DNA from 4 places in the Leptolyngbya sp. GB1-A1 genome. Region 2 is predicted to be linked to each of the others. Evidence: predicted binding sites of a transcription regulator. Region 2 holds the regulator's gene; each other region holds the start of a gene.

Region 1 (8,112 bases), on a different contig from region 2:
GGGCAGTTTCCGCATTCCCTGAATGCCGCCGAGGTACTTCTGCAGCTTTTCGAGTTCACGCCGCAGCACTGCCGCTTCTTTTTTAGGCAACAGATCGAGTGCGCCCGTTTCCTGTCTGCGCTCCAGTTCCTTGAGGCGATCGACGCGGGTTTTGATCGTTGTCCAGTTGGTTAGCATTCCGCCCAGCCAACGCTGGTTGACGTAGAACGCACCGCAGCGGCTTGCTTCCTGAGCAATGATTCCGGCTGCCTGACGCTTTGTACCGATAAACAGAACGCGCTTGCCTTGCTCCGACGCATTGCGGAGGTAGGTGTACGCTTCCTCCATCAGCTGAGCGGTCTGCACCAAGTCAATGATGTGAACGCCATTTCGAGCCGTGTAGATGTAGGGAGCCATCTTGGGGTTCCAGCGACGTGTCTGATGACCAAAGTGAACCCCTGACTCTAATAATTGAGCCAATGAAACAACAGGCATGATTTTCTCCTTTCGGGTTAATCCGCCATCCAGTTGTATCTTTGCCGCTTGCTTCGCAGTTTCTCGAAGAGGTAATCGTCGCTATGACTTATTTCTCTGTCACTTATTTCTAAGGAAGAATGAGCTTGGGCAGACGAAAACAGCGCAAAAACACCCGAAATACTGAATGTGTGAATTTTTGACAACTCTACTAGGTTAGCACAGGCGCAACCCGTTTATGGCAGAAGAATAGACTGCGCTAAGGTACGGATCTCACCCTAATTTTAGAGTTGAGGAAACCTGATAAAAAAACCTCAGATGCAAGTCAGAAAGTGGCTTAGAGAACAACCTATTCTGCCGCCCAATCACGCAAAATAGAGTGAAGAATATTGCTATTCTCCGATCGGTGTCGCATCTGCTGGGGTGCGTCCTGCTTTTGCTTATTTGTTTGCTGATTCATTTAGGCTGATTCGTTTAGTTTAGTAAGAACGCTGTACCTCGATCGCCTGCTTCAGGAATTCGTCCTGCTTAAAGTTGCTCGATCTAGTTCCCTGACTTTGCCGCTCAACCCTGCCCCAATGTCCGATGAAGCCCATGACTGAATCCGAGGGGCATCTACGCCCGTCTGCTGCTACGCCTGAACCGCCACCGCTCAAACAATTCCTCAAACAGCTCCAGCCCACCCCAGAGGCGATCGTATTGCTATTGGCGGTTCTGGTGGGAACAGGAGCGGGAGCGGGGGTAGTTTTGTTTCGAGCATTGATTCAGTGGACCCATGATCTGATGTTTGGCGAGGTGTCCAGCTTTTTGTCAATCTGGGGACACTGGACGATCGCCCTGATTCCCCTGCTGGGTGGGGTGATTGTGGGGCTGATGCGCTGGCGAATGCAGGATTTTGGTCCGGGACTGACCACGCTGGTAGAAGTGGTCCAGGAAAGCCGCGAGCTGCTGCTGATTAATCCCGTGACTAAGATGGTTGCCGCCTCGATTTCGCTGGGGAGTGGGGCATCGCTAGGTCCAGAAGGTCCGAGTGTGGAAATTGGAGCGTACTTTAGTTTGTTGCTGGGGCAAGTGCTTCAGGTATCGCAGGAGCGGCGGCGATTGTTGCTGAGTGCAGGGGCGGCGGCAGGATTGGCGGCAGGATTTAATGCACCGATCGCCGGAGTCTTTTTTGCGCTGGAAGTCGTCATGGGCACTACGTTTGCAGCATCGGCGGCGAGTGTTGTGCTGTTGGCGGCGGTCGTAGCGGCGTGGATTGCCCGAATTGGAATGGGGGCACAGCCTGCGTTCACGTTGCCCGCCTACGAAGTGCGAAGTGTGCTGGAACTGCCGCTGTACGTTGGACTGGGGCTGCTGGCAAGTCTGCTGTCGCTGATTCACATTCGCGCCCTGCGGCTGTCTCAACGCTGCTTTCAGGGGCAAATTGCCGGACTGGAATGGATCGGTCAAATTCCCCAACCGTTCCATCCGGTCATTGGCGGAGCCGTGCTGGGGTTGGTTGCTCTGAAGCTGCCGCAAATTTTGGGCGTGGGCTATGAAACCGTTGAGTCGATGCTGCAAGACGTGCAGTTTCCGCTTCCGTTGGTGGTAGCTCTGCTAGTGATGAAGCTGATTATGACGGCGATTAGCTTTGGCAGTGGCTTTGTGGGCGGGGTGTTTGCGCCTGCGCTGTTCCTGGGGGCATCGCTGGGATCAGTTTACGGGAAGGTTTTGGCGATCGGCTTACCGATGCTGCACGACTACATGGCTTCTCCTCCGGCTTATGCGATGGTGGGCATGGCGGCATTTCTGGCGGCGAGTGTGCGTGCCCCGCTGACGGCAATTTTGCTGCTGTTTGAACTCACCAACGATTACCGGATTGTGTTGCCTCTGATGGCAGCAGTAGGCTTGAGCATCTGGACGGCTGAATATTTGGAGCCGAAAGTCGTGATTGACAACGCGGCACAGAATGAACCTGTTGAAGCTGTTCTCCATCCTGATGTGTCTCGCCTCACCGTTGCAGACGTCATGCACCCGGCTCCGCTTCAGCTCAGGAGCGATTTTACCCTGGCGATCGCCGCCCAACAATTTGTCCAGTATCGCTGTCACAGTGCCCTGGTTATTGACGCTGAGAATCAGCTTGTCGGCATCTTCACCCTGAATGACATTACCCGCATAGTGACGCGATCGAAATCTGCTGAAGACCGCATCATGCTATTACAGCAGCCGATCGCTGATCTTTGCACCACTAAAATGGTCTACGCTTATCCCGATGAATCCCTGACGGAAGCCACCGATCGCATGACCACCAGAGGACTGCATCAGCTTCCCGTTGTCGATCGGGATCATCCCCAGCAGGCGATCGGACTCCTAACCCAGGCAGATATCGATCTTGCTGCCAGCCTCGCCCAAACCCGCCAGGTATTAGAACAATACGGCCCTCCCCAGCCAGAAGCACTTGCCTTGCTGAATTAATTGACTCCTTCACTCCCCCCAAACCTGACAAAACACCGATCGCCGCCTTGGACCATCCAGCTCAAACAGCAGTACCGCTTGGTAGGTTCCCAGGGTCAGCTTGCCGTTTGCGATCGGGACAATCTCGCTGGTGCTGAGCGTCATTGCCATCAAGTGAGCGTGGGCGTTCACTGGCTCGTCGGGGGGAATGTTGGGGCGCAGGTGCAGATCGTTGTGCAGGTAGGGATCGGCTTCGGGAGCGAGTTTTCGCAGATAGGCTTTCACATCCTGCATCAGGCGCGGCTCGAATTCATTGATGGCTAAAGCGGTGGTGGTGTGGCGCGAAAAGATTAACGCCTGTCCGTTTTGAAGGTTCGATTTTGAAACGATCGCCTGAATGTGTGCCGTAATGTCGTACACTTCGATTCCGGCTGTGGTTTCTAGTTCAATAATGTGATTGACGATCGCCATCGCCTCGTTCCTCACGCGAATGCACTGGACAGCTTGCTTTCTAATATTCTGAGGGGAATGTGCTGAAAATGAAATCGGATATTGAGCTTTACTTCAGTGCTGCTTTAAGGAGAATTGAAATTGATTAAAGCTGTATATCGCCTCATGAATCGCAGATTATTCAGTAGAAAATAAGAGGAATTGTCTCCGCTAAGCAAACCGTAGCTTATACTACAAAATTATTTTTGGTAGCGGTGATAGAAACAGTCAGGCAACCCAGCCTGCAATGCACTAAGAACTAAGGGAGCTTACAAAGTCCATGAAAAAAGTTGAAGCAATCATTCGTCCTTTTAAACTTGATGAAGTCAAGATCGCGCTGGTGAATGCCGGGATTGTTGGGATGACGGTTTCTGAAGTACGCGGCTTTGGTCGGCAGAAGGGACAAACCGAACGCTATCGCGGCTCTGAATACACGGTTGAATTTCTGCAAAAGCTAAAAGTTGAAATCGTTGTCGAAGACGATCAGCTAGACATGGTGGTAGACAAAATCATCTCGGCTGCACGAACTGGGGAAATCGGCGACGGTAAAATCTTCATCTCCCCTGTCGATCAAATTGTGCGAATTCGGACAGGGGAAAAGAACCAGGAAGCGATTTAAGATTCCGGGTTGATTTCTTTAAGCTGAGGCAAGAGTGCCTCAAATGCTTTCCCCCGGTGGCTGACGCGATGTTTCAGTTCCGGGGGCATTTCAGCAAAAGTCATGCCTGCTTCCGGCACGTAAAAAATCGGGTCATAGCCAAAGCCGCCTGAACCTCGCGGCGCGCTGATAATTTCTCCCACGCAAATCCCCTCGGTGTGCAGGGCGATCGATCCATCGGGACGTGCCAGCGCGATCGCACAAACAAACTGCGCCTGTCGATGCGAAGCAGTTCCTCCTGCAGGAGAATCAGGCTGATGGTCTAATTCTCGCAAAAGCCGCGCAATTCGATCGGCATCAGTATCAGCATAGCGGGCAGAGTAAATTCCCGGTGCGCCGTTTAGCGCATTGACCATCAAGCCTGAATCATCGGCGATCGACCATTGCCCCAAAGCTTTTGCCACCTGAGACGCTTTCAAACAGGCATTTTCTAAAAAGGTGGTTCCGGTTTCTTCGATTTCCAGTGCTTTGGGCTTCAGGCTCAGCTCCCACGGCAACGATGGATCGGTGAGGTATGCCTGCATTTCCGTTAACTTACCGGGATTACTGGTGGCAACGACGAGAAGAGTCATAGCAAAGAGAAGCGGTTCTTGAAAGGTCTTATTGGGGATCATAGGGGATCGCATTTGCTTCTAGCCAATCGATTGCGATTTGTTCTAAAGCGGTTTGTCGATCGCGGCTTCAATCTCAGTGCAAAATTGCTTCATGATGACCTGTTCGTGAATCTTAATTCGTGAATCCTCATGAACTGGGAAGCCGTAGATAGTCATCAGATTCTAGTTTTTTTGCGCTTTCTGAATTGTGTCTTTCAGATTGCGTCTTCCAGTTTCAATCAGCAGCGGCGTCGTCTTCTGAATCAGCCGCTTAAAAGTCATTCTGGCTAACCGTGACCGATTTACCTGTCTGTTGATTGAGACAGGCAAACAGCTTGTGATTAAGTGTAACCATTTCGTTTACCCTATCTCGAACTTTAACGACTAAAGCCATTCCTCACGACTTTCTCAACGAAGTTTAGAAATACTACAGGATGAAACTGATTTTTGCTACTTTGTAACTCAAAATCAGCCGTGAGACGCAAGAAGTTCGCTGCGATCGGATTTAGGTTTGCACTAGGTAAACGCTTCAATTTTCCTTCTAGTCCCATTTCTTTGTACTGGAAACCCTCCTGAAGCAGATGGCATTTTTGGTTAAAGCTTTTCTGACGCTGTTTGTGGTGATTGATCCGGTCGGGCTAACGCCGATCTTTATTACGCTGGCTGGCAAGTATTCGGCGGCTCAGCAAGTTCGGATTGCCCGTCAAGCAGTGTTAGTCGCTGGGGTAATTCTGCTCGTGTTTGCGCTGGTTGGCAACTGGCTACTGCGCTATCTGGGGATCACGATCGAGGCATTTCAGGTAGCGGCGGGGCTGCTGCTGCTCAAGATTGCGCTAGACATGGTATTTGCCCATCGGGAGCGCGAGACGGAAGAGGAAGAGCAGGAGGCACAGCTCAGGGAAGATATCAGCGTTTTTCCGCTGGCGATTCCGCTGTTGGCAGGACCGGGAACTCTGGCAAGCGTTTTGATTTTAACGAACGATCGGAGTGTGCAAAATCATAGTTTTGGTGTGGTAGTGATTCTGGCGATCGCCGCCTTTGTGCTTTTCATTGCCTACACGCTCTTTTGTCTATCAAAGCAGCTTGCTAAAATGCTAGGGCAAACCGGGGTTAATGTCGTAACCCGCGTCCTAGGAATTTTGCTTGCTGCTTTAGCGGTGCAATACATTACTGACGGCGCAACGGCTGCAATCAAAATGGCAATGGTTCGTTAAAGATTAGGCATCCCTATGTTTATTACCCTCATTGCGGACTACGGAACCGGAGATCCTGCCTTTGCAGAAGTTAAGCAGCGGTTGCTGATGGCACTGCCTCAAGCGCAAATACACGATCTTTCCGTGCCGCCCTTTAGCACCCTGGCGACCGGATTTTGGATTGCTCAGCTTGGACTCAATCCTGGCTCAGCGAATCGCCTGATTTATCACAACTGCGCTCCCCGGCAGGATGATCCCGAAGCCCGACGCGACAACGAAGGCGAAGGCTTAACCTATGCGTTGCTGCCCAACGGGGTGAAAGTGGTCGGCGTGAATGCGGGGTATACACTGTCGTTTATCAAGTCGCAGGCAAAGGGATTACATACGGTAGATGTGTCGCGGGGCGGTTCTCAGTTTCGATCGCGGGATGTGTTTCCGCCTGCGGCTGCGGCAATTGCTCAGGATGATTTGAGCGTGTTAGGCGATGTGCTGAAACCCGATCAAATTCCCGATGTGCCGTTCGATCGCATTGCCTGGATTGACGGCTACGGCAACATTAAAACCACGATCCCCGCAGACACAATTTCGCTACCCACCGAGACCAAAATTGCGATTCGACTTGGCGATGTGGTGAGCGATGCAATCTATTCAGACGGCAGTTTCCGCGTTCCCGAAGGTACGCTTGCGTTTGCACCAGGTAGCTCTGGCTGGAAAACAGTAGAGGGTAGAACGCTGCGCTGGATGGAGCTGTTCCTGCGGGGTGGAAGTGCCTGGGAGCGGTTTGGCAGACCAAGAGTAAATCAGAAGATCGCGCTGTTGGGTTGACCCTCCTCATCTCCCAGCCCCTTTTCGCTTCTACCGGGTTTTCTCTTTTACAGCGAGACGAAGGAGAGCCGGAGCCGTTTAGCGTTTTGTAAGCACCATTTGTGAGCACCAGGAGTTTGGACTGACCAAGGAGTTTGTACAAGCAATTTGTGCTCACTTCAATCTCTTGCGCTTACCTTATGCTTATGTGCCTACCTTGTGCTTACAAGGATTCAATCAGGATAAATCACATCAATCTCGCGCTGTACCGAGAGCCGCTGCCGATCGACTGCCGACAAAATTGCATTAGTGACGCGATCGGACGAAAGGCACCGACAAACCAGCTCTGCCACGTCTCCGCGGGTGATTGACCCAGCGATCGTGTGATCCGGGGTTAAAATGCCCGACCCTGAAGGTGGCTCGGAGAGCAGTCCGCCCGGTCGAATAATTGTGTAGGTTAAACCGCTTTTGAGCAGGTGCTGTTCTGCCTGGTCTTTTTCGGCAAGCACAGGTCCGAGTGCCTCCAGCACATGAGGCGGCAGAGCTACTTTGCTTTTACCTGCGCCGATCGACGTAATCAGAATAAATTTTTGAACGTTAGCTTTGATGGCAGCATCAATCAAGTTTTTGTTGCCTAAATAGTCCGATCGCTGTCCTTCCGGGGGTTGACCGCCGATCGTGCTAATCACGGCACTGATGGGCTGATTCAGCATCGCGGCTTCTATCTCTGCCGGATTGAGGGCATCTCCCATGACCGTCTTGATCCCCAAAGCTTCAAGCTGAACCTGAGCGGCAGATGATCGCAACAGGGCGACGACAGGTTGGGATTGCTTCGCTAATCGTTGGGCAACTTCCCGCCCGACTCCTCGACTTGCCCCCGCCAAAAACACAGCACCAGACGTAGCACCAGACATCGTTTAATCTCCTCGCGACTCACACTATCCCTAATCTACCGAATTTTTACCGTTAAATCGGCAATGTAAACTCCGGGTAAACCCCTTGCGCTGCCTTTTTTCTCTCTCTTTAGATGGATTAAGCGATCGTAAGGATATGGATACCCTCCAAGCAGGGGCTTAAGGGACTAAAACACTAGGCTCTTATTGGTTATTCAAAACTAAACCCCGTTCTGACCTCTGCTGCATCAGGCAATTGTGAGATCCCGTGTTTAACTACCTTCCACCGCTCAACGAGCATAACCTCCCTTATCCTGATCCCATCCATCCGATCGTCATTCATTTTGTGATCGCGATGGTGTACTTTGCTGTTCTTTGCGATTTCATCGCTTATTTCAACAAAAACTCTCGCTTGTATGAAGTGAGTTGGTGGAATTTAGCCTTTGCAACCGTCTCTATTTTTATTGCCGTTATTTTTGGTTCGATCGAGGCAGGTTTGGCAGAACCCTATGCTGCATCTGCTTCAACGCTCAATGCGCATACTGTTTTGGGATGGACGCTTCCGGCGATTTTATCAGGAATTACTGGATGGCGTT
Region 2 (8,112 bases):
ATCGCCTGAAGTGTCTCCTGGAGATTTGTTTTATATTCTGACCTACCTCTTCCTGGGCTGGGGAATGCTGCGGGCAGTGCTCACTCGCCGCCTCAATCTCACTCCCATTCAGTGGGGCATCCTGGCAGCAATTACGATCGTGGGAATTACGATCGCGGCTTCCTTTGCTCCTTCCAGCACCACTGCTGCTGAATGGTCTGCGCCTAGCTCTGCTGAACAGCTCGTTGCGGCTGCACCCAGCCCAACCAATGCCAGCCCTACACCTGCCGTTGATACGTTTCCTGCTATACCGAATCCGGCTTCTCCAGAAGTTGCAGATGTCCCAGCCTGGGCAATCGCAATGGAGTCGCAGCTTGAACCTCTTGCTGGAATCATTAGCTGGCTCTACATTATCGGCGATGTGATTTTGGTGGTGATGGCAACAATGCTGTTGCTTGCTTTCTGGGGTGGGCGGTTCTCGTTATCCTGGCGGTGTATTGCGGCGGCGGCTCTCTGTTTCTATATTGCAGACATCTGGTTTAACTATGCGGTGACCTATATTCCTGGGTATGAAACAGGGGCATTACCCGAAGTGTTCTGGGTTTTTAGCGGCTGCTTGTTTGCGATCGGGGCTGCTTTAGAATATGACCTATCGACTCGACGACAAACCCGACGACGACGCAGCTAAAATGAAAGACGCATCTCATTTTGGGTGAGAAAACCTGGCATGGCTCCGAAGAAACTGTCTGAATCTGACAAGCAGGATATTCTAAATCGCTATCGTCAATCCGAGGAGACGGCTGCGAGTTTGGCAACTCAGTATGGGGTGAGTACCAGTACGGTGAGCCGTCTGCTCAAGCAAAGCATTCCAGAACAGGAATATGAAGTTCTGGTGCAGCAAAAGCGATCGGGAGCCAGAACAGTGGACACTAATGATTTGCCAGACCTGGAGGCAATCAGTGCCGCATTAGCCGTTGTGCTGAAAGCCGATCGTGCTGCACAAGACAAACCTGCAGAAGATTCCGCAGACGCAGCAGAAACCCCAAAACCCGCGATTGAAATGCCTCGCCAGCGCAAGCGATCGCAATCGACTCTGACAGAGTCCGCTTCGGTGTCTATGCCAATTGTCGAAGCCCAGCTCGAGGTTCCGCTCACAATTCAGCAGGAACCAGAGTTCGACGACGAAGCTGAAGAAGCGGCAGTTATCCCGTCTGACGGTAGCCTGACGAGCCGACCGCTCAGTCCTGATACGCTCGACGAAGAGCTAGAAGACGACCTCGATGATGAGGACGATGACCTCGACGATCTCGATGATGACCTTGATGACGAAGACGACGATGAAGACGATGATCTGAGCGGTGATGTGCCGATCGAGATGGTTCACGTCCAGGGCAAGGGCATGGTAAATGTGTTGCCGCTCTCCGAGGCCCAGATTCCCCGCACTTGCTATGTAGTGGTCGATCGCTCCGCAGAGCTGATTACTCGTCCGCTCAAAGACTTTGCTGAGCTGGGACAAATTCCACCCGGAGAAGTTCAGGAGAAAACTCTACCTATTTTCGATAATCATCGCGTGGCGAAGCGGTTTCTCCGTCGAATGCAGCGTATTGTCAAAGTTCCAGACGGTCGAATGTTTCAAAAAGTGACCCCCTACCTTCAGGCAAAAGGCATTACGCGCCTGCTCATCGACGGGCAAATTTACTCAATCTAGTCTGTCCTACCCGCTCACTACTCACCCACCTACCGCTTCTCTAATCCCTGCCTCCCAACGGTAGAAAGAGGGCGGTCCCTGCCATGCCCAGAACAACGCTAAACGCCAGCACTAGTCCGATCGGAATTTGGATCGACTGAAAGCCCAAAAACTGAAAGGCGATCGGGGCTGCGTTTTGAATTGCAACAATCGCGATCACGCCAATCCAAACGGCGGTCAGCAGGGGAATCAGAACTTTTGCCATCGGGGCTCCAGAGAGTTATCAAGGGGGTCAGGGCGCAGAGCAGACATCGGTTAGACAGACCACCAGAACAGACTGAATCTTCGCATCCGGGCGAAAATTTCCGGTTTCATTGTATTCGCTGCTTGCAGCAGGATAAACTCCCGCAGTCTGCTGGTTGCCGTTCCCGGTCGCGAAGGAAATGTTGGGGACAGGCTGTCGCTCAAAGCGGGCATACTCTCTTGCTTCATTCTGCGTATTGTAAGACAGAGTTACTTTCCCATATGCCTGCTCTGCCTGGGCAATCGACGTTCCGGCTCCTACCCCTTCTGCGGTGCGGTATTTGGGATTGCGGGTGAGAATGCCCTGAATCAAATCGCTGTCCTTTAACGGTTGCTTTGCCAGATGCAGCAGGTAGAACTGCACCTCGCCGCCCTGGCTCACCTCGATCGCATCAAAATCCACCATAAACGGCGACTTTTCTGTAAACGTTGCGGTTGCTCCCAAGGTTTGCTTCAGTTCGCCCAGCCTGATTCCTAATTGAGCTGCCCCAACCCCTTTGTCAGAAATCGTTGTATTTTGAACCTCTCCGGTAGGAGCTACATCCGGGCTGGCACTGGCTGAAGGAGTTTCAGTTTGGGGAGAAGCAGCGATCGAAGGACTGGAATCGGGAGAGGCAGTAATCGATTGATTGCCAGAGCCATTACAGCTTGACACGAGCAGAACGGTGCTCAGCAGCACAAAGCCAAAGTTGAGCGGAGCAGAGCGGAAAGGCATAGGAATTCGAGACATTATCACTGGGTGAAACGACGGAATAGCATCAGGAACGAGGCATTTGGGGGAAGCGGTTTGCTGAGACAGAGTTACGATCGTCTTCATCCCCTTCCCGATCGGCGACCTCCCGAAAAGAGCTGCTTTCCATTATCGTGTCTTCTTCAAATCTTTTAGCGACATATCTTCCAGCGACACGTCTTCCAGCGACAGAGCAAGCTGATAGAGATCACGGCGAGGCAAATGGGTTTGACTGGCAAGCTGACGGCTCGCTTGAGAGCGAGACATTCCCTGCCGCAGCAGCTCTTGCAATTCAGTTTTAAGGGCACTTTCAGATAAAACCCTTGTGGCGGGCTGGCCTCCGGCAATCACCAGCGTAAATTCACCGTAGGCTTCCTGAGTCTGGTAGTGCTGCTCTGCCTCTGCCAGGGTTCCCCGCCAGAATTGCTCATGCAGTTTGGTAAGTTCTCTTGCCAGCACAATTTGCCGATCGCCTCCAAACTCTTCCCGCAAATCTTTCAAAGTCTGCCGCAGTCGGTGAGGAGCCTCGTAGCACACGATCGTGCGAGTTTCGCTCTGCAATGCGATGAGCCGCGCTTGACGCTCTGTGCCTTTTGTGGGCAAAAATCCTTCGAAGACAAAGCGATCGGTGGGAAGCCCAGCTGCGCTCAGGGCAGTGACCACAGCAGAAGCTCCCGGAATCGGTACGGCAGGGATTCCTTGCTCGATACAGGCTTTTACCAGCTCATAGCCGGGATCGGAAATGCCTGGCATTCCGGCATCGGTCACAAGCGCGATCGAATTGCCCTGTTGAAGGCGACGCAGTAGCTCATCCTGGCGGCTACGGCGATTGTGGTCGTGATAGCTAATCTGCGGCGTTTTGATCTGGAAGTGCTGAAGCAGCTTTCCAGTGTGACGAGTGTCTTCTGCCGCAATAAAATCAACCTGACGTAAAACTTCGATCGCCCGGAAGGTCATGTCTTCCAGATTGCCGATCGGGGTTCCTACGATGTATAACGTTGCAGACTGAATCTCCATACCAGGATCTTAACCACGGAAGGCAAAACCTTGTGGAAATTGCCTGGTAATTTTCCCGGAGAAGCTCCCTATTTCTAAAGCTGTCCTTGAAGTGTTGATAAAGCGAAACCTTCGCTGTTGCTTGCCCCTGAATCAAAGCGCATTCTGGTTTCATCAGTTGCTTTTATCAGAGCGCAAAGCTGCCGAAATTGCGGTTTAAGGGCGCGCTCACTGCTCTGGTTCAATCAATTGTTCTTTGGTTTGCCTCTTTTGGGGCGTTGTCTAGAGGCTGCTGCGCTATGTCATTCACACATTCTGAATTTGTTACCCTACTGCCGTCATTTGCATCTGAGATTCATCCTTCGGTTCAGAGCAGAACTAAGCGATCGATCGATATTCTGGGCGCAGGGGTTGGCTTAACGCTGACCGCTCTGGTTTTGATCCCGATCGCAGTAGCAATCTATATCAGCGATCCCGGCCCCATTTTTTACAGCCAGGAGCGATGCGGGTTTCGCGGACAAACGTTCCGCATCTGGAAGTTTCGCTCGATGGTGGTGAATGCCGAGAAACTTCAGCATCAGGTTCAAAATCAGGCGCAAGGCTACATCTTTAAGAACAATTGCGATCCTCGTATTACGCGAGTAGGACGGTTTCTGCGGCGTACTAGTCTAGACGAGCTGCCACAATTCTGGAACGTGCTACGCGGCGAGATGAGCCTGGTTGGAACCCGCCCGCCTACGCTAAATGAAGTGAGCCGCTACAAAGCTCATCACTGGCAGCGGCTAGAGGTAAAGCCAGGCATCACGGGAGAATGGCAGGCAAATGGTCGATCAACCGTAACCGATTTTGAGGAAATCGTGAAATTAGATTTGCGCTATCAGGAACGCTGGTCGATCGCTTATGATTTAGGGCTGATTTTCAAAACTATCCAGGTTGTGCTTAATCGTCGGGGAGCCTGTTAGCCAGGAGAAGACAACGTTTCGCCAAACAACAATGCGAAGCCGTTTCCCCTTCAGCAGAATCAATGGTGATATTTAATTGGGAAATAGAGCATTAGAAAACATCCTTCACAAAACTGGCACTGCTGACCCTCGCAAATCCAATTTTGGAAGCATTGTCTTGAGCTGCTGGAGCAATATCAGTCTCAATCGATCAGTCTCAGTCAGTCGGTTTTAACAGGAACTTTTTGCCCCTATTTCGCCTTAAAATCTGACTTTTTCAGCACTCAGACCAAGATTGGGCTAGATATGTATTACTTAATACAAAAAATCCGCTCAGAGTTAAGTTTAGTAATTTAAAGTCAGAAAGCTATCACAGAAGTTCCAATATCCCATTTGGCTTAACCCTACTTGCTCCACACCAGAGTGAAGGACAGGGGGTAAAAATCGCTTAGAACCAATTGGGCTAGAACGAATGATCTTATTGGTAGCAGGTGGCGGTAAGATGAAATCTTCAAAGGCGGGCTGGGGGAAGGGATATGGTAGCTGCACCAAATAAGCCATTGGCAAACGTCTTTCGTCAATTAAGCGGGAGTGCTTTTCCACCTGTTGTTGAAGCCTACGATCGTGGCAAAACAATCTTCTTTCCCGGCGACCCTGCCGAGCGAGTTTACTTCCTGCAAAAAGGGGCAGTCAAACTATCTCGCGTGTATGAAGCAGGTGAGGAAATTACGGTCGCGCTTCTCCGTGAAAACAGCGTGTTTGGCGTTCTGTCGCTCATCACCGGGCAACGTGCTGATCGCTTCTATCATGCCGTTGCCTTTACGCCCGTTGAGCTGCTGTCTGTGCCGATCGAGCAAGTCGAGAAAGCCCTGAAGGAAAACCCCGATCTCTGTATGCTGATGCTGCAAGGGTTATCCTCCCGAATTCTGCAAACCGAGATGATGATCGAAACGCTGGCGCATCGCGACATGGGATCACGTCTGGTCAGCTTCCTGCTGATTCTTTGCCGCGACTTCGGCATGCCCACCACCGAGGGCATTACGATCGACCTCAAACTATCTCATCAGGCAATTGCGGAAGCGATCGGCTCAACGCGGGTCACTGTGACTCGGCTGCTCGGCGATCTGCGTCAGGATCAAATGATTTCGATCCACAAGAAAAGAATTACCGTTCACAATCCAGTCACGCTCAGCCAGCAGTTCACTTAAAGTTGGCTGTGTCGCTGTTCAAAACACCCATGCCCCCAGAAGGACAGGAAGGACAAGGGATAGAACTTTCATTTCCCAAGTAACCTCATCCTAAGCGAATGCTTCTGGAGAAAAGGAACAGGAGGCTTGCGATCGGACGCAAACAGACGTTGCCGAACGGAGAAAGCTTGCGATTCCAACAGAACCTGAGTTAGACAATTACACTGATAACCATTCACCCCTCATCTCCCCCTCCCCCACCCAACCCTCAGGGTAGAAGTAGTAATCCTCACCGCCCTTTAGAATGGACTACAGATGGTTCTATTTATTAATCTGGGTCTATGTCAGTATTAGCGACAATCTCAGTTCTCGCCCTGTTAATTGTGGTTCACGAGCTGGGGCACTTTTTGGCAGCTCGTCTGCAAGGAATTCACGTCAATCGATTTTCGATCGGCTTTGGTCCGATTTTGCTGAAGTACCAGGGTGAGCGCACCGAATACGCGCTGCGAGCGATTCCGCTGGGTGGCTTTGTTGGCTTTCCCGACGATGACCCAGATAGTACAATTCCGCCCAACGATCCAAATCTGCTGAAAAACCGTCCGGTGCTTGATCGCGCCATTGTAATTAGTGCAGGCGTGATTGCCAATCTGATTTTTGCCTATCTGGTGTTTGTGGCGCAGTTCACGACGATCGGCATTCCTGAACAGTTTGATTATCAGCCGGGCGTCGTAATTCCAGAAATCATTTCTCAACAATCTCCGGCAGCACGGGCAGGGCTTCAGGCAGGAGACATTATCCTAGAAGTTAACGATCAGCCGCTGGGAGCCTCTCAGGACGCCGTTAAATCGCTAATGGAAACGATTCGCACCAGTCCGGATCAGCCTGTTGAATTTACCGTGCAGCGAGGCAATCAACAGCTTGATCTCAGCGTTACCCCTAAAGCGGGAGAAGATGGCGTCGCAAAAATCGGCGTACAGCTTGCCCCCAATATCAATGCAACTCAGTATCGCCGCCCCAATGGCGTTTTTGAGGTGCTGGGACTGGCAGCAAAGCAGTTTCAGGGAATGTTTCTTGCCACGGTGAATGGATTTATTGGTCTAATCACCAACTTCTCCTCGATGGCAGGGCAGGTCGCCGGCCCCGTCAAAATTGTGGAGCAGGGCGCGGGCTTGGTTGCAGCGAACGCGGGAAGCCTGTTTCCCTTCACGGCAATCATCAGCATTAACCTAGCGATTATCAACATTCTGCCGCTTCCGGCTCTGGATGGCGGCCAGCTTGTGTTTCTGTTGCTGGAAGGACTGCGCGGTAAGCCTTTGCCCAATCGGATTCAAGAGAACGTGATGCAAACCGGGCTGGTACTGCTGCTCGGATTAGGAATCTTCCTGATCGTTCGCGATACTACTCAGCTTGCGATTTTCCAGAGACTCTTCCAGTAGTCGCAGGGCAGCATGAACGTTAGGATGAGTTGGGCGTACAAGCTTGTCCAAGGGCTACGCGAACTGCCATCACTTTTGGTATGACGGTGTAGCCATCACCTCGTTTCCTTTTCTCTACTTCCTTTGTATCGTGAGACTTCGCAGCCTTTCTGCCCGAAAACAGCAGGCGTTAGAAATTCTGGTACGTCTGAAGCGGCTTTACCCAGAAGCTCCCTGCACGCTGGACTATGAAACTCCGGTGCAGCTTATGGTTGCTACGATTCTGTCTGCCCAATGTACCGATGAGCGGGTGAATCAGGTGACGCCTGCCCTGTTTCGCCGCTTTCCTGATGCTGAGGCGTTTGCCAATGCGGATGTCGCTGAAATTGAATCTTTGGTGCGATCGACTGGTTTTTATCGAAACAAAGCCAAAAATATCCAAGCTGCCTGCCGCCTGATCATGACCCAGTTTGGGGGTGAGGTTCCGCAACGGATGGAAGACCTGCTGACCCTGCCCGGCGTTGCCCGTAAAACGGCGAATGTAGTTTTAGCTCATGCCTTTGACATCCATGCAGGAGTCACGGTCGATACCCACGTTAAACGCCTGAGCGGACGACTGGGGCTCACCAAAGAAACAGACCCCCTCAAGATCGAGCGGGATTTGATGAAGCTGTTGCCCCAGCCCGACTGGGAAAACTGGTCGATTCGGCTGATTTATCACGGTCGTGCAGTTTGCAATGCCCGTAATCCTGCCTGTGATGTTTGTGCGTTAGCCGATTTGTGTCCCTCAGCCGATCGCTCCAAAATCACGCCGCCTCCTTTACCTGTTGTGGGGTTTGTACCAGAAGGACGGATTGAGATGAGGTAGTCAAGC
Region 3 (8,112 bases), on a different contig from region 2:
TTTGGGTTGGAATTCCCAGACAAGCACTCATGTTGCGATTTTGGGTCACCGATCGAATTCGTAGACCCCAGGGCGTTTTTTGCAAGAACCAGTAAATGCCGAGCACGCAAACGATCGTCAGCGCCATAATGAACATGCGCGTGTAGGGAAGCTGGTAGTTACCGATAGGTAAACCGCCGAGCAGCCATTTGGGAGCCGTTACATCTACGTTTTGCGCTCCAAACCAAGGTTTGGTTATGGCGAGCTGGTAAGTTTGACTCAGCAGTGATCCAACTGCTCCAGTAATGCCAAGCGCGAGAGGAAGCAGAATCGCGATCGCCCCAGTCCGAATCCGTTGAAAATCAGGTCGTCGCTTCAAGAGCCAGAGTCCGCCAAAAAACAGCAGCGAAAACAGCAGCAGACCCACAATCATTACCCAGTTCACGCTACGGACAAACTGCTGCAAAATCAAACTCACACCCCAGGTTGCCAGCAGGGTTTCGAGTGGTCGCCCGTAGAGAAAGCGAATTACACCTCGCTCCAGCAATAGCCCCACCAAGGCCGCCACCAGAAATGCCATGATCAGGGCAACAAAAATATAGCCGCCTTGCCAGGGCTCGCCTAATGTCTTGAAGCCGTTTTGCACGACATAAGTGGTATAGGCACCCAGCATCATCAGTTCGCCATGCGCCATATTAATTACGCCCATCAAGCCAAAGACGATCGCCAGTCCCAGCGATGCCAGCAGCAAGATAGAGCCAATACTAAGACCGCTGAACAGTCCGTCAAGAATTCCTGTAAACAAGTGCTTACCTCCGGGTCGAGCGGACAAGGAACGTATATGAAATTAAATAGAGATGGAATCGAGCAGACATTGAACAGACAAGCATTGAATAGAAACAAGCATTGAACAGCCAATGATGGACTAGACAGAAAACCTCGATCGAAGCCGCAGGTCTGCCGTCTAAGTCCATGCTGGAGTTTTGCGCTTGAAGCTAACTTCGAGCTAGAGGAAATTTAGCTTGCCTTGAACTTGCCAGGATTATCAATATCCGTTCTCGTCCAGTCGCAGGTAAAGCCCTTGGTCTCAGCCACAAACTGGTTCCAGGGTACGGGATCAACAGGCTTCGGCGTCGAGAAAACGATTTCAAACAAGCCGTCATCGCGCACTTCACCGATGCGAACCGTCTTTGAGATGTGGTGGTTGGGAAACATCTTCACCGGACCCTCTGGCGCATCCATTTCCTGTCCAATTACGGCAGCCCGGATGGCTTTGAGATCGGTGGCAGTTCCGGCGGAGCCTGCCTTCTCAACCGCTTGCTTCCACAAGTTGACCGAGATATAGCCTGCTTCCATAGGGTCATTGGTCACGCGATCGCCGCCAAATTTCGCCTTAAACGCATCTACGTATGCTTTGTTCTCAGGGCTGTCAACGGTCATGAAATAGTTCCATGCAGCGAACTGTCCCTTGAGGAAATCTGTGCCGATCGCCTTCACTTCTTCCTCTGCAATACTGACTGACATGACCGGATACTTGTCTGCCGTCAAGCCTGCACCCTGAAGCTGCTTAAAGAAGGCAACGTTGCTGTCGCCGTTTAACGTGTTGTAGATTACGCCGCCGTTTGGAAGGGCTGTGCGAATTTTAGTAATAATCGGTGCAACTTCAGTGTTGCCAAGGGGGAGGTAGTCTTCACCCACCGTTCTGCCGCCCTTCGCCTGAAGCTGAGCCTTGATAATGGTGTTTGCAGTACGCGGGAACACATAGTCCGAGCCGACCAGGTAGAAGTCCTTGCCTTTGTTCTGCAACAGCCAGTCTACCGAAGGCTCAATTTGCTGGTTGGGTGCGGCTCCGGTGTAGAAGATATTCTTGGAACACTCCTGCCCTTCATACTGAACCGGATAGAACAGCATGTGATCCTTCTGCTCAAACACGGGCAGAACTGCTTTGCGGCTTGCAGAAGTCCAGCAGCCAAAGATTGCCACGACCTGATCTTCTTCGATCAGCTTGCGGGCTTTTTCAGCAAAGGTGGGCCAGTCAGAAGCTCCATCTTCCAGGACGGGCTGAATTTGTTTGCCCAATACGCCGCCGCTTGAATTGATTTGCTCGATCGCCAATTGCGTGGAATCAACCACGCTCTTTTCGCTGATTGCCATCGTGCCGCTCAGCGAGTGCAGAATACCAACCTTGATTGTGTCTCCACTGGCAGCTGCGGGAGATGCTGCGGTGGTTGCTGCGGGAGACTCTGCTGTTGAAGAAGTCGTCGTGCCAGAGTTTGCACAGGATTTGAGCAAAATGCTGGTTCCCAGCGCAGCAGAACCATAGACCAGAAATTTACGCCGACCAAATTGCCTTGACATGAATTCACCACTTCCTACTTCAGGAACAAAACACCACAGAGAGACATCACAAGAAACTCCAATAGTTTGTGATGTTATGTCTTTAGAGAGATAATAATTTGTATCAAGGGATACATAATTTTACTCCTTAGCCATTTGATATCCGTCGCAAAAGTCCTTTGCGTTCAAATAACAAACTTGGTGGATTGTGATAGTTCAGCCAATACCAGGCGTAGACTGCTGACAAGGCAAAGGGTAGGGCAATGCTTAGTCTGTCCTCCCCTCACGTTTTTCAACAACTTTTAATTGTTTCTTAAGTTTTATTTTGTTTCGCGTTGGGGATTTTATCCTTCCACTTGCCGAAGTTGCTTTTCTTCGGTTTGCTTGAGTCTATACAGCCTTATCCAGGCGATTGAAGTACAAAAAATGGGGTGTGAGGGCTGTGCTCCCCATACCTTACATGAGTGAAAAACGCTGTAAGCCTCGCGAAAATCAGTTCGTTATGCGACAGCTTTACCCAAGTGCAGCTCAATAAGATTGATTACGCTTTCAAGTCCCTGCCTTGCTTTGATATTGGTAAAGACAAACGGCTTGTCGCCTCGCATCTTGCGGGCATCGCGCTCCATTATGCCCAGGTCTGCGCCAACGAGCGGTGCAAGATCGATTTTGTTAATCACTAGCAAATCTGACTTCGTGATGCCGGGACCTCCCTTACGAGGAATCTTGTCCCCTGCTGCTACGTCGATCACATAAATCGTTAAATCGACTAACTCTGGGCTAAAAGTGGAAGCCAGGTTGTCGCCGCCACTTTCTACGAAGATGAGATCTAGATGACGAAACTGTCGTTCAAGCTGCTCGATCGCCACTAGATTAATCGACGCATCTTCTCGAATTGCCGTATGGGGACAGCCCCCTGTTTCAACGCCCACAATTCGATCGCGCTCCAGTGCCTCACTTCGCACCAGAAATTGAGCATCTTCCTGAGTGTAAATATCGTTGGTGACGACGGCGATACTGTATTGTTCTCGCAACAGCTTACAAAGCGCGTCTACCAGGGCAGTTTTTCCTGAGCCAACCGGTCCAGCAATTCCAACTCGCAGCGTGTGCATTGTGATTTCCTTAAACTCTTCCTGAGTTTCTTTTGCTTAAATCTTGCGATCGAAGCAGTTTCCCCAGCGGGACGATCGAAGCGAAGTCCAACTTCAGCAGTACAGCTTAAAGAAGACGGGTCAATTGGGCAAGTGTCCACCCTTCTGGAAAAACTTTCTCAGATTTGAGGAGAAAAAACTGCATTTTTCTTGTCTAAGGGAAGTGACGCTTGAAGAACCGTATCCGGGAAGCTAGCTCCTAACTCGGATTTACTGCTTTACTGCTGATATTGCCCCTTTAGGACAAGCAATTATGGAAACATTAGCTTATCTTCATCTTTCGCTCTGGTACGAAACCGCTTCGCGTCCATCTCAACGTGAGACACCGGAAACAAGTCAATCAAACAATGCAGAGCAGTCCTTGCTGAAAAAGCATGGATGTGTTGAACATAGTGCAGTGAATCAATGGCAACTGCTCCAGCCAGGCAACGCCGTGTATGTGCTGATGCCTTAAAAGCAAAAAGGATGAACCTGAGTTCACCCTTTCTTGAAGCTTGAAATTGAAAGATGGCTACCTGTTGCAGTCGCTAGGAGAGAACGCGCTCCAGTCGTGGTGCTTCGCCTGCCTGGTCGAGCTGCTTAAAGGAATTAAGTGCGAGAAAGCCAAAACCAACTTTGGCAACCAGATCAAGAATAGTGTAAGAAGCAGTTTCCACCGTGCTGCTGATTAAATTGAATCCTGTTCCGCCCAAGATCCAGATCACGGGGTAGATCAGCCACAGGATCAGATGTACGGTGATGAGTTTAGTGAAAACGCGACGCGATCGAGGATGTTTTGCATTTGCCTGCGATCGATATTGATTAAACAGCATGTAGAACATACCGATAAAAAATCCACAGCTCACGATGTACCAGATATAGTTGATGGGTTTAGGTGACATCGTCGCTACAAAGCCCGTAGCAATCATCAAAATATCTGCGCCAACCACTGCACCTGTGAATGCCAAACTGGTTCCGCCCAGATAAGTAACCGTAAGAATTTGCAATGGAGTTGAGAGAATCCAGGTGACGTATCTCACCCAATAGGTGGGACGATCGTAGACAATGCTCTGACCATGCCCTGTCCACATTGCAAGATACAAAACGGAAGCGATCGCCGCAATAAAAAAGTTAAGAGTAAAAAGAATACGCCATCGCTCATTCTGGGCATTGTGTGCGCCGAAGCCAAAGATCAATGCTCCCAGTGCCATCCCCAAACAGCCGATCGCAAACCAGATTTGATTCATATTTTCGATACTTTCCCTAGCCAAGTCTTTGTCTCTGATAGAAGAGACTCTAGACAGAAAATAAACGCAAAGCGTCTAACTGAGGAAGTATCTCGATCGCAGCAGAAAAAACAGTTCTCATTCTCAAAACTGCTCAGCTTCGCCTAGCTGCGAAAAAGACGAGAATATAGCGTTTCGTGATTCATACTGGCGATCGCCAAACCCCAGCTACAGCAGAACAGAGAATCTGCTGAACTTTGGATAACGTCTTGAGTGGTTGATTCAATTGCTGGATACAAATCAAGCAGCAGCTTTTGTCCCTGCGTTTGTCCGAGTGGAATAAGCCGAACTCCAGCGTTGACTAGATTTGCGCTCCAGCTTTGGAGGTAGCCCAATACAGCAGAAAAGGCATCAATTTGCCAGTGGGCAGCGGCGATCGAAAACGCAGTTACAAAGTGATGGGGTTCTTTGATTTCAGCTAAAACTTCCCGAAGTTGGGGATCAAGGTCGATCAGCAGGCGCGTAAGCGATCGTCCCATCTGCCAGCTTTGTTCGCGCAATTCTTCCGTTTCCCGAAACGCAGAAAGCCACTGATTCCAGTCGTTGAGCTGCTGGAGATCCTGCTGTTTCGCGCATTCATACATTTGATAAAGCACTGCACTTTCTATCCGCACCGCGCCATACTGCAATTCCTGCATGAGCCACGGTTGAAGCGTCGCTGCTCCTGTAATTTTTTCAGCCTGCACCAGCGTTTCTAGCCCTTCAGAATAGCTAAATGCGCCTACAGGCAAAGCAGGACTCACAAGCTGCAACAATCGCAGCAAAGGTTGAGATGAATGGGTGAACATAGTGTTGAAGCAAGAGGGGAAGGAAAAAAGCAAAATCAGTGGGAATGAGCAGCCTGATGAGTGTGATGGGCAGCGTGATGTCCAGACTCTTGAGTATATGCGCCTGCCTCAGGCTGAAAGGGAACGACTTCCTCGGTGATATGCAGCCCCATACGCTGAATCAAATCTTTGAGGACGGGATCAGGGGCAAGACGCAGATAAGTTTCCGTCACCTCAAGCGCGATGTGTCGATTTCCCAGATGATAAGCAGCCCGCAGCAGTTCTAGAGGCATATGCGCCCGCACGGTCATTACAGGCTCAGGCTTTGCAATAACCTGCACGATCGTCTCACCGTCTTCAGAGTAAAGCAGATCCCCGTTTTGCAGCACCGTTCCTCTAGCGAGCCGCAGATAAACGCCTTCGCCTTCTAGAGTTTGGAAATAGTAGCGCGATCGCGTTCGCTCTTCCGCAGTTAAGCTCAACATTAATTGAGGGACAGAAGAAGAAATAGCCTGAGACTCTTTAGAAATGCGGTGCGTCAAAACGATCGACATAGATTTGAGAATCGGAAATGTGCCAGGTTTGAGCCTGATTAGAGGATATTTGAGAAGTCTCAGGGCTCCTGCACTGCCCCCCAAATCCCCCATAAATGAGGGACTTTGAAATCAGCAGAATGCCCTTTCCCTACTACGGTATCTCTGATTCGATCGACTGTTGCTTACAGCAAGGTTAAGAATCATCAGACACGATCGCAAACCTTCTTTAAAGTTCAAAGTCCCCCAAAATTAGAGGATTTAGGGGGCTGCAAAACCTTTCAGACCTATCCACAAACCTTCTGCACTAACGGAAGCTGACTAACCTTCTGCCACCAGTCCTTCAGCTTCGGAGTCTGAGCCGTCACTGTATCAAATTCAGGCGTGTTCGCAAAATAAACGAAAACTGGGATCAGTTGAAAATCAGCCAAAGTGAGTTCACTACCCATGAGATAGGGGCTACAAATCGCAATTGATTCGATCGCCTCCATTGCTTTCTTCGCAGGATCGATTCCCCCTTTCACCACCTCCTCATCCGTTTTGCCGCCCTGACTTGGCACAATGACCCGCTGAATGACGATCGATCGAATAGTTGGTCCATACAAATAGCTATCCACAATCGCCATGATTTGCCGCATTTTCGCCTTCTGGAGAAGATCAGACGGGCTAAATTTGCCGTTCGCGACAGCTTCATCGAGATATTCATTGATCGCGACTGTTTCGTACAGCGCAGTTCCGTCTATATCGAGTGTTGGAACTTTACCAAAAGGATTTTTCGCCAGGTATTCAGCCGCAGTGTTTTGACCGTCAAAAATTCCGACTTCCTTCAGGTCATAGTTCGCGCCTGCCTCTTCCAGCAAAAGCCGAACCGCACGAACATAAACACTAATCGGAGTTCCGTAAAGCGTGAGGGTTGCCATTATTAATCTCCAAGCGAATCACGATCCCATTTTTGGGATACAGCTTATCGCAAGCTACTTGCTACAGTTTGTATAAACCTCTGCCGAAAGACTTGTTGTGAGAAACGTGAAACCATCAAAAAAGCCCTGGAATCGACTGTAGGCGATCGACTACACCTGAAATAAACTGCGGCAATTGCTCATTCATACTGGGCACTCTATATCAGTTTCACTCAATGCCAATCCAATGCCGCAATTCCAACGAGGAGCTGGACAAAATGTCCGCCAGCTTGCAATCAGAAGAAGGATTAAGGCGATCGCTTCCTTTTCCTCAGCCGCTTTAGCCATTGCCTTTCCATTTCTTCTGGAGAGGCTTTTCGAAAATTTCCTGAAACAGATGTCCGCTCTGAATCCTGCTCAGACTCAGCCCTCGCTAAATCTGCCACCTGCCCTTTACGCTCTCCTTATTGTGATCGCAATAGGCTCAACGGCAAACGGAATCTATCTGTGGAAGCGTGCTAATCATGCTGACCAGGGGGCGAAAGGCGAGGAAGACGTGGCTCAAGCGATGCTTCCACTCCAGCAGGCAGGCTGGCAGATTGAATACGGAATGCATTTAGGAAATCGACTAGGAGATGCTGACATCGTTTGCATTTCTCCTCAAAAAAAAGCTTTTGTCATTGATGTCAAATCGCATCGCGGCACAGTCATCACGGACGGAAAACAGCTACAACGTCAGATGGGAAAAACAACTTACCCGTTCGAGAAAGATTTCCTGACACAGGCGACGAAGCAGGCTTTGCAGGTTAGGAAGCAAAAGAACCTGAGTTATATAACCGCGATCGTGGCTTTCTCAAATGCAAGAGTTTCAATGCAATCGAACAAAATCCAAAAAGTTTATGTAGTCGAAAAATCGGAACTCATCCCTTTACTAAAAACGCTGAATAAATGATGGCTCGATCGCTAAAGGTATTGATAACGCTTGGGTTTAACTTTGTTTTGATAGTAACAAATAAAATGCTGGCAGGTTCGAGGTTAGCATTGCTCGAAGGAAGTAGGGTCGATCGCTTCCTTATCGCTGAATAACGTTTCACTTGAGCGGCTGAAATCACCTTTGCATTTGCACCAAGATGTTTTGAAAGTCCACTCCAATCGTATAGTTAGGCGGCGATTACAGATTAAAG
Region 4 (8,112 bases), on a different contig from region 2:
CAGAAAGCCGTAGCTGGGAAACGCCGTTAGCCATTGATCGAGCGAGACACCTACTGGGCAGGGAATTGCGTCCAGGTTCAGAACTGCCCCACAAGCGGAAGTTTCGAGCAGCATGAGGGTTGTGCCAATCACGCCGCCCATACTAATGTCCTTTCCAGCACGGCAAAGCCTTTTCTCTGCCAGATCGGGCAACAGAGCCAGATCTTCCTGCAAGCGCACTGGATCAGCCTTGGTCGCGGCATTCCAGAAGGCAAATTCAGGGTGCATCTGCCCGTCGAAATTGACTGCCATTAAAAGCTGCTGACCGGGCTGAGCATCAAAGCTTGTCATCAGACGTTCTGCCCGTCCTAAAATCGAGACAGAAAGCGCATTATAAGGACTGTGGCAGTTGGTGTGTCCGCCCACGATCGGCACGTCATATGCTTGAGCGGCTGCCTGCATTCCTGCCCAGATTTGCTGCGATTGTTCAACCGACTGGCTCCAGAGCGCATCGACCAAGGCGATCGGCCGACCCCCCATCGCATAGATATCGCTCACGTTGACCATCACCGCAGACCAGCCCGCAAACCAGGGGTCCTGCTCGACAAAAAATGGCATCATTCCCTCGCTTGCCAGCAGCAAATAAGCTTCCCCATCAGGAATCGCGGCGCAGTCATCGCCCAGCAGCACCTCTGCATCAAGCCAGTTAGGGGTTTGACGCAGAAAGTGGGCGGCAGTCTGAATATCTTGCTTGTGCAAAACGCCGATCGATTCTTGTAGCTTGGTAACGAGGGTAGACAGCATCAGGACGCTTCTCTGGCTTGAAAGGGGAGGACGGGCCGGGGTTCGATTGCCGAGGAAAACTGCGAAGCAACCGTAGGAGGATAATAATTCAAATCCGCCTGCATCAGGTGATGGGGACGATCGCAAATTGTAATTTCTTCCAAGGATTCCCAGTGAAGCCGCTGGAAAAACCGCACGTTTTGAAGCTGAACCGTCGCCAGAAATCGCTCGCAACCCCAGGTGTTGGCTGTTGTGACTGCCTTGTGAATTAATCCTTTGCCGATCTGCCAGCCTTTGCGATAGTTGCAGTGTGTTCCCAGTCGTCCGCCGTACCAGAAGCCAGGTTGGGTTTCATAGATTCGCACCACCCCGACGATCGGATTCCGTTCATTTTCCAAGCTTTCCTGCAAATGCACAGCCACGATCGGATAGGCAGTCTGATCGATTTCATCCAGGTCGCTGTCCTGAAAAAGCCGCTGTTCGTCTACAAAAATCGAATGGCGCAGGGCAAAATAGGCTGCAATTTCATCAGGCGTTGTTGCAAGCTTGAACTGATATCGATTCATATTTGCTGAACCTGAAGTGATGCGTGATTTCGGGAAAACTTCAAACTCTTTAAGAGAAGGTACGTCTAAACCTCATACGTCGAAAGCGCAGAACAAGCCCCACACTTCGCACACCCCGCCTTCATTTCTGCCGAGCGCAGCCCGGATTGCTTCAGCATTGCGCCGACTCGCTCGTAAAGCGTCTGCATAAATTCACTTTGAGGAGCCGGATGATTTGCCAGAGGCGTTCCCGTAATTGGTACAAAAGGCACAACAAAGGGATAAACGCCGATCTGAATCAATCGATCGCACATCTCCAAAAGTGTCTCTAAGCTATCTCCCAAACCTGCTAGTAAATAAGTGCTAACCTGTCCCCAGCCAAATACCTGAACCGCTGTCCCAAACGCATCAAAATAATGGGCTAAAGGCACAGATGCTTTTCCCGGCATAATTCGCGATCGAATCTCTGGATCAGCGGCTTCCAGGTGCATTCCTAAATTTTCAACGCCTGCATTTTTGAGGCGATCGAACCAGGCAAAATCGTCGGGCGGCTCGCACTGGGCCTGGATCGGTAAGTTTACCCTGGCTTTGATGGCTCTGGCGCATTCAGTCAGGTAGGCTGCGCCGCGATCGGGCGTATTGGGCGTTCCAGTGGTCATTACCATTTGCTTGATACCGTCTAGCCGCACGGCTGCTTCTGCGACCTCTGCAAGCTGCGCTGGCGTTTTGCGAGCGATCGTTCTGCCTGCTTCGAGCGATTGCCCGATCGCACAAAATTGACAGGACGTTGCAGCATCGCTGTAGCGCATACAGGTTTGTAGCACGGTAGTTGCTAGCACATCTCGACTATGAAGCAGCGCAATCTTCCAGTAGGGAATGCCCTCTGCCGTGGTCAGACCATAGAACTGGGGCTGTTGCGGAAATTGAATCGGAGCGATCGGTTCTCCCTGGTGTTCTAACAGCATTTCGGCTACTTTGCCGTTTTCCGTCAGGGCAATTGTGCCATCCACTCTCACGCTGTAGGGTGACTGTGCTGCCGGACTGTTGAAGATTGGAACCATTACCGTTGTGCCATCCACCGTCACGGCTTTATGATCCGACGGGCCTGCCCCACCCTGACGACCCGATGCACCCACATCCGAATCGACTAGCTTCAGACCATAGGACTGAAGTTCAGTAATCAGCGTTTGCTTATTCATAGTGAGAATGATGAGTGAATGATCGGGCAAATCAGGTGTCGATTGCTAAAGGCGTTTCGGATGATGCCAAAGAAGACGGGAAAACCGATTGAGAAGATGAATCAGGAGATACTGCGTTTAACATTGTCCTTGCCTCAGGATTCATCTGCAATTGCAGAAAATCAGGACGGGCATAGTGACCGACCGAATCCATCATGCGCTTGCGTTTGGTGATCAGCGAGAAGTCGAGATCGGCAACGATCATGCCCTCGCCTTCGGTAATGGGCGGACAGAGATGATTGCCTTCGGGACCAATAATGGCAGTATTACAGCCGCCGCTTAGCACCCGCTGAAGCTTTTCATCAGTGGTAATTTGTCCGACCTGTTCCGGCGAGAGCCAACCTGTTGAATTAATCACAAAACAGCCTGACTCCAGCGCATGATGGCGAATCGTAACCTCAATCTGATCAGTAAAAATCTGCCCTACCAGGGAACCGGGAAACTGGGCGCAGTGAATCTGCTCATGCTGTGCCATCAGCGCGAAGCGAGCCAGGGGATTGTAATGCTCCCAGCAGGCAAGCGCGCCAATCCGCCCTACCGCAGAATCGATCGCCTTCAGCCCTGATCCATCTCCCTGCCCCCAAACCATGCGTTCGTGATAAGTCGGCGTGATCTTGCGTCGCTTAAGCAGCAGGGTTCCATCTGCATCGAAAATGAGCTGTGTGTTATAGAGGGAGCCATGATCGCGCTCATTCACACCCAGTACCACAACCATGCCATAGGAACGCGCCGCACGGCTTACGGCATCGGTGACAGGTCCGGGAACGGTTACAGCTTCTTCGTAGAGCCGCATGTGTTCCTTGCCCATTAGAACCGGGGGCTGCACAAACGAGAAGTAGGGATAGTAGGGAATGAACGTTTCTGGGAAAACGACAATCTGTGCTCCTTCTTTTGCAGCCTGGGCGATCGACTGCAACACTTTCTCAGTTGTACCATCCCGGTTAAACAGCACCGGACTGATCTGGACTGCTGCGGCGCGAACCGTGCGTGAGTAATCCATAGAATCACAAATTGCGGATGCAAACGGTGGGGAAATTTAGCCCAGTTTGTCCTGAATCCGAACTGGAGATTAAACCGTCCAGGTATCGAGGATAAAAGCGTTGTCTTTGCGGTGCATCAAAATGATGTCTAATACATCAAGCGGATTAATCGGGCGAATGCCGGGAATCAGTGAGGGTTCGCCGTGTCCGTACAGGGCTTGCAGCGCAAAACGGCAGGCATAGACTTTACCCCCTTCTGCCATGAACTTGCTGAGCTGATCGTTGAAATTTTGGTGTCCGGGGAAAGCAGAATCGCCCAACTTCGGGAAGCCGCGCTGCACACCGAGGGTCACGCCCGGGCCATAAAGCAGCACCGATGTTTCAAAGCCTTTTCGCAGCAGACGAGTTGCTTGCAGCAGATTCACGAACCCGATCGATCCTTCAAAGGCAACGGTGTGAAATGTTACCAGTGCTTTCTCACCCGGTTCTGCTTTGACATCAGGAAATACTTTCTCTTCATAATCGACAAAGAAATCACCAACTTGATGGGCGGGGGCTGTTACTTCAGGCATACCATTTTCCTTTGTGGATTGGTTTGTTGATTGGATCGACGTGTTGTCAGATTACGAGGTTGTTCACACAATATTTTGTATCTTTAACTACGGAGCGTCAAGATTTGGCGATAGGGTCAGGTGCGCGATCGAGGGTGGGGAAAGAATGCTGCGATCGGGGGTTAGAACCTGTTTAAATCGATAGGTCATTGAGATTGTGCGATTAAAACGAACTCTGTCTCCCCTCTACGAACCCAACAAAAACTCATTCACCACGCTCCAATCCTGCGCCACGACCACTCGTTTACGAGCCACCATATAGTCCGCTAAATACGTCGCATCTCGCGCAATTCCTGAAAATCGCCCAGAGCCCCAGGTATAAAGCCAGGGCAGCCCCAGAAAATACAGTCCCCAAATGCCAGTCACGCCGCGATCGTGTCCCGGATAGCCCTTTCCATCAAACACAGGCACTTCGATCCAGCTAAAGTCCGACTGATATCCTGTACACCAGATTATCGTGCGGATATTTTCTTGCTCGTAGTCGATCGCCAATGAATTCTCGATGGGTTCCCAAACCGGATGATAGGGAGGCTCGATCGGCGCATCGATTTGATTCTTTTCGATAAACGTATCAATTGTTTTTTTGATGCTTTCGGCGACGGCATCTGCCTGATCCAGATTGTGTTTCAGGTCGTTTTGAAACTGGAGCTGGGTTCCTTCAGCTGCTTTCAATTTACCGTGCAGTTTCATGCCTTCTCGCGCAAACTGGCGCAGGTCAATCTCGCGTCCGCCGTCTCTGCCTGTCACATAATGATTGGCTTTTGCCCGCACTTTCTCTTTTTGCGGATGCTGATCGATCGGCAAATCGTAATAACCCATTTGATCAAGCCAATCTACTACATCTTTGCCGCGATATCGACGAGGCGATCGAGGCGCACCGCCCACGCACAAATGCACCTGTCTCCCTGCAAGATGCAGATCCTCTGCAATTTGACAGCCCGATTGTCCAGTGCCCACCACCAGCACCGCTCCATCCGGCAAAGATTCGGAATTTCTGTACTCAGAAGAATGGATCTGATGCAGCGCAGGCAGACATTCGGCAAGACGCGGAATGCGAGGTACATGGTAGCCGCCGATCGCTACAACGACCTGATCTGCCGTAAAGTCTCCGATCGAAGTTGTGACTTCAAACTGTTGCGCTTCATTTCTGCAAAGTTTTAGCACTTCTACGCCTTCTTTGAGAGGTGGTTCAAATGAGGCGGCATAGCGTTCGATGTAGCACACAATTTCTTCTTTTTGCATGAAGCCCTGCGGGTCATTGCCGGGATAGGGAAAACCGGGAAGCTGGCACTGCCAGTTCGGAGTGACCAGGCAAAAACTGTCCCATCGCTTTTCGCGCCATGCGTAGCCAATCTGGTTTTTCTCAAAAACGATGTGGTCAATGCCGCGTTCTTTCAGGCAATAGCTCATCGACAGACCCGCCTGTCCGCCGCCGACAATAATAGCTGAGTAGTGATTGCTCATAGCTGCTGAGGTGGAATGGGTGATGGGGAAATGAATACAGCGTTTACAGTCTATTGATAAACAAAGGGATGGGAGGGCGAAGTTCCACACCGGGAAACCTCTGCATCCCATTTAAGTCCTTGAAGAAGTTGCTGTAGATAAACTTACTGTCAGCCTAGATTTTTTATCTATGAAGTCTTTGTATTCTCAGATACGAAATTCCCAAGTCTATTGATATTGGCAGGTGCAGTTCGACAAACTAAATCCATCCCTGCTCGATCGCTTTATAAACTGCCTGATAACGAGTCTTGGCTTTGAGCTTGGTAAGAACGTTGTTGAGATGAAATTTGACGGTGCTTTCGCTGATGACGAGCTGATCGGCAATATCTCGATCGCGGTGCCCCTGAGTCAGGAGCCGCAGGATTTCCAGTTCTCGATCGGACAAGGCAACTGCTGGAATCCCCCAAGTCTGTCCCTGCATAACGGCTTCAACCGCCTGCCGAAACTGCTCTGGCTGAAGAGAAAAATCAACCCTTGCCCGGATGTCGGGGGGATGCGATCGCGATCCGCTGACCCAAATTACTTTTCGAGTGGGGGAAACTGCCTGAATCTCATCGGTGAGGAGTGGCGCGTCCTGATCATCGCACAGTGTTAAACCTGCGGTGGTTGCCAGATGGGTGAATGCCAGTTGCAGCACAGGCGATGTACACAGCACTTGCAGTTTCAGCTCCGAGCGCGCCTGAGCATAAGGAATATTTAACGTAATTTGGGTGGCACGCTGATCAGAGGTAGGCTGGGTTTGCAGAATGCCGCCCAATCCGGTAACGAGAGGATGAATTTCGGCAAGGGCGATCGAAATCGAAATCTCAGGATCGGTGTCAGGGTCGGCGGGCACAGTAGGAATAGGAACAGGAATAGGAACGGTTGCTTCGCAGTTCCCTGAAGGGGTAATCGCTTCCAGGGCAACAGTGGTGTCACTGTAGATCAAACGAGCATAGGTACAGCGCAGATGGCTCAAAACCTCAGCCGTTTTTAACACTAGATAACTTCTGGAAGTGGATAGGGGCTGCTCGGTTCCCAGCAGCGTCAATCGGGAGTTTTTGAGGATTTCGGCTAGCTGATCAGACAGGGCAAGCGGACGCATCGGCTGAGCTGCTAACTGCCAGCGTTGCTTCTCTTTCTGGTACTGAATTGCAGTATCTAAGGCGATCGTCACGATCGTGCAGAGGGTTTGCAGCACTTCCAGAAACTCAGGTTCGAGTGGGTGATGACTGAACATTGCCAGCACCCCGATCACTCGATTGCCGATCGCGAGCGGATATCCAGCAAAGCCGCGAATTTGATTAGCAACCGCCCATTCCCGATTACCGACCCACGGCTCCGCAGGTAAATTGTTGCTCAGGAAGGACACTCGGTTTTGCGCGATCTTGCCAACTTTGTAGGCTCCCATTGGAACTCGCCCAAAAAAGCCATCGGTGCGCGTGTACATTCCTGCTGATGCCACCAGTCGCAGCATGGTTTGATCGGGTTCCAGCAGCCAGATTCGTGCAAAGGCACAGCGAAACCGATCGACTAATCCCTGAGCCACACAACAGGCGATCGGCTCTGGCTCCAGGCATCCAGAAAAGGACTGAGCAATTTCGTTGGCTTGCTGCAAGTCCAACAGAACTCGTGTGGAGTCCAGCAGACCGCCTGATAGGCTTGCCATAGTGTGAAAAGCAAGTAGTGAACCCATCATCTCCCATTGAGGCGCAGTTTCCCGTCTACCTCTGTATCCGCGATCACAGAATGCCTGCTTCTGGCCGAAAACAATTCGCCCGTCTTTAGAGAGGTGATTCAGCCGCTCACCCATGCCTACGATGAAAGCTGCACTAGATCGCCAGGGAGCAACGATGCAAACTCAACCACATACCACCATGCCCACCCGACCGCTCGGTGACTCTGACCTTCATATTACCCCGATTGGCTATGGAGCTTGGGCGATCGGTGGTGGAGATTGGCAATTTGGCTGGGGTCATCAGGAAGACCAGGACTCGATCGCTGCAATTCATCGGGCACTCGATCTGGGCATGAACTGGATTGATACTGCCGCGATTTACGGCCTGGGACATTCTGAGGAAATTGTGGGGAAGGTGCTGAAAGAGCGATCCCGCAGGGCTGCGGGCATCGGTGCCCGGTCGGAGCGTCCCTATGTGTTCACCAAATGTTCGATGATCTGGAACGAAGCGCGTGAAATTAGCCGCAGCTTAAAAGCTGATTCCCTTCGCCGCGAATTGGAAGCTAGCCTGCGCCGCCTCCAGGTAGAAACGATCGATCTCTATCAGATTCACTGGCCCAATCCAGACTCAGACATCGAGGAAGGCTGGAGTACACTGGCAAAGTTTAAAGAAGAGGGAAAAGTCCGCTACATTGGCGTTTCAAACTTTAGTGTGGAACAGATGCACCGCGCTCAGGCGATCGCTCCCATTACCTCGCTTCAGCCGCCCTACTCGCTGGTAAAACCTGGTGTAGAGCAGGAAATTTTACCGTTCTG

The links. Region 2 encodes NtcA, which controls nitrogen genes in cyanobacteria. Its sites were predicted from a motif close to TTTGTANNNNNNNNTACAAA; they were not measured.
Region 1: NDI45_RS07865 (P-II family nitrogen regulator) is a predicted target of NtcA. The motif match lies at 3,555-3,574, and genes of this name have one in related genera.
Region 3: urtA (urea ABC transporter substrate-binding protein) is a predicted target of NtcA. The motif match lies at 2,435-2,454, and genes of this name have one in related genera.
Region 4: NDI45_RS21710 (MSMEG_0572/Sll0783 family nitrogen starvation response protein) is a predicted target of NtcA. The motif match lies at 4,172-4,191, and genes of this name have one in related genera.

What each region holds. Positions count from the first base shown of each region.
Region 1 is NZ_JAMPLI010000005.1:234,499-242,610, reverse strand. Features, by position in the region: gene rpsB (30S ribosomal protein S2) at 1-474, opposite strand, end outside; gene NDI45_RS07875 (chloride channel protein) at 1,048-2,907, shown strand; gene NDI45_RS07870 (secondary thiamine-phosphate synthase enzyme YjbQ) at 2,917-3,357, opposite strand; gene NDI45_RS07865 (P-II family nitrogen regulator) at 3,656-3,994, shown strand; gene rdgB (RdgB/HAM1 family non-canonical purine NTP pyrophosphatase) at 3,991-4,605, opposite strand; gene NDI45_RS07855 (NAAT family transporter) at 5,208-5,840, shown strand; gene NDI45_RS07850 (SAM-dependent chlorinase/fluorinase) at 5,856-6,644, shown strand; gene NDI45_RS07845 (SDR family oxidoreductase) at 6,857-7,537, opposite strand; gene NDI45_RS07840 (DUF2231 domain-containing protein) at 7,785-8,112, shown strand, end outside.
Region 2 is NZ_JAMPLI010000029.1:38,135-46,246, reverse strand. Features, by position in the region: gene NDI45_RS21635 (hypothetical protein) at 1-667, shown strand, start outside; gene NDI45_RS21630 (hypothetical protein) at 707-1,687, shown strand; gene NDI45_RS21625 (DUF1049 domain-containing protein) at 1,728-1,931, opposite strand; gene NDI45_RS21620 (hypothetical protein) at 1,959-2,684, opposite strand; gene rsmI (16S rRNA (cytidine(1402)-2'-O)-methyltransferase) at 2,829-3,716, opposite strand; gene NDI45_RS21610 (sugar transferase) at 3,995-4,657, shown strand; gene ntcA (global nitrogen regulator NtcA) at 5,173-5,844, shown strand; gene rseP (RIP metalloprotease RseP) at 6,165-7,259, shown strand; gene nth (endonuclease III) at 7,390-8,106, shown strand.
Region 3 is NZ_JAMPLI010000027.1:3,531-11,642, forward strand. Features, by position in the region: gene urtB (urea ABC transporter permease subunit UrtB) at 1-784, opposite strand, end outside; gene urtA (urea ABC transporter substrate-binding protein) at 997-2,337, opposite strand; gene ureG (urease accessory protein UreG) at 2,817-3,425, opposite strand; gene NDI45_RS20810 (hypothetical protein) at 3,718-3,918, shown strand; gene NDI45_RS20815 (microbial rhodopsin family protein) at 3,992-4,690, opposite strand; gene NDI45_RS20820 (urease accessory protein UreF) at 4,834-5,517, opposite strand; gene ureE (urease accessory protein UreE) at 5,553-6,050, opposite strand; gene NDI45_RS20830 (glutathione S-transferase family protein) at 6,317-6,949, opposite strand; gene NDI45_RS20835 (nuclease-related domain-containing protein) at 7,326-7,880, shown strand.
Region 4 is NZ_JAMPLI010000030.1:5,164-13,275, reverse strand. Features, by position in the region: gene NDI45_RS21730 (sll0787 family AIR synthase-like protein) at 1-783, opposite strand, end outside; gene NDI45_RS21725 (MSMEG_0567/Sll0786 family nitrogen starvation N-acetyltransferase) at 783-1,328, opposite strand; gene NDI45_RS21720 (MSMEG_0568 family radical SAM protein) at 1,394-2,506, opposite strand; gene NDI45_RS21715 (Nit6803 family nitrilase) at 2,538-3,545, opposite strand; gene NDI45_RS21710 (MSMEG_0572/Sll0783 family nitrogen starvation response protein) at 3,615-4,097, opposite strand; gene NDI45_RS21705 (MSMEG_0569 family flavin-dependent oxidoreductase) at 4,323-5,600, opposite strand; gene NDI45_RS21700 (LuxR C-terminal-related transcriptional regulator) at 5,839-7,287, opposite strand; gene NDI45_RS21695 (aldo/keto reductase) at 7,496-8,112, shown strand, end outside.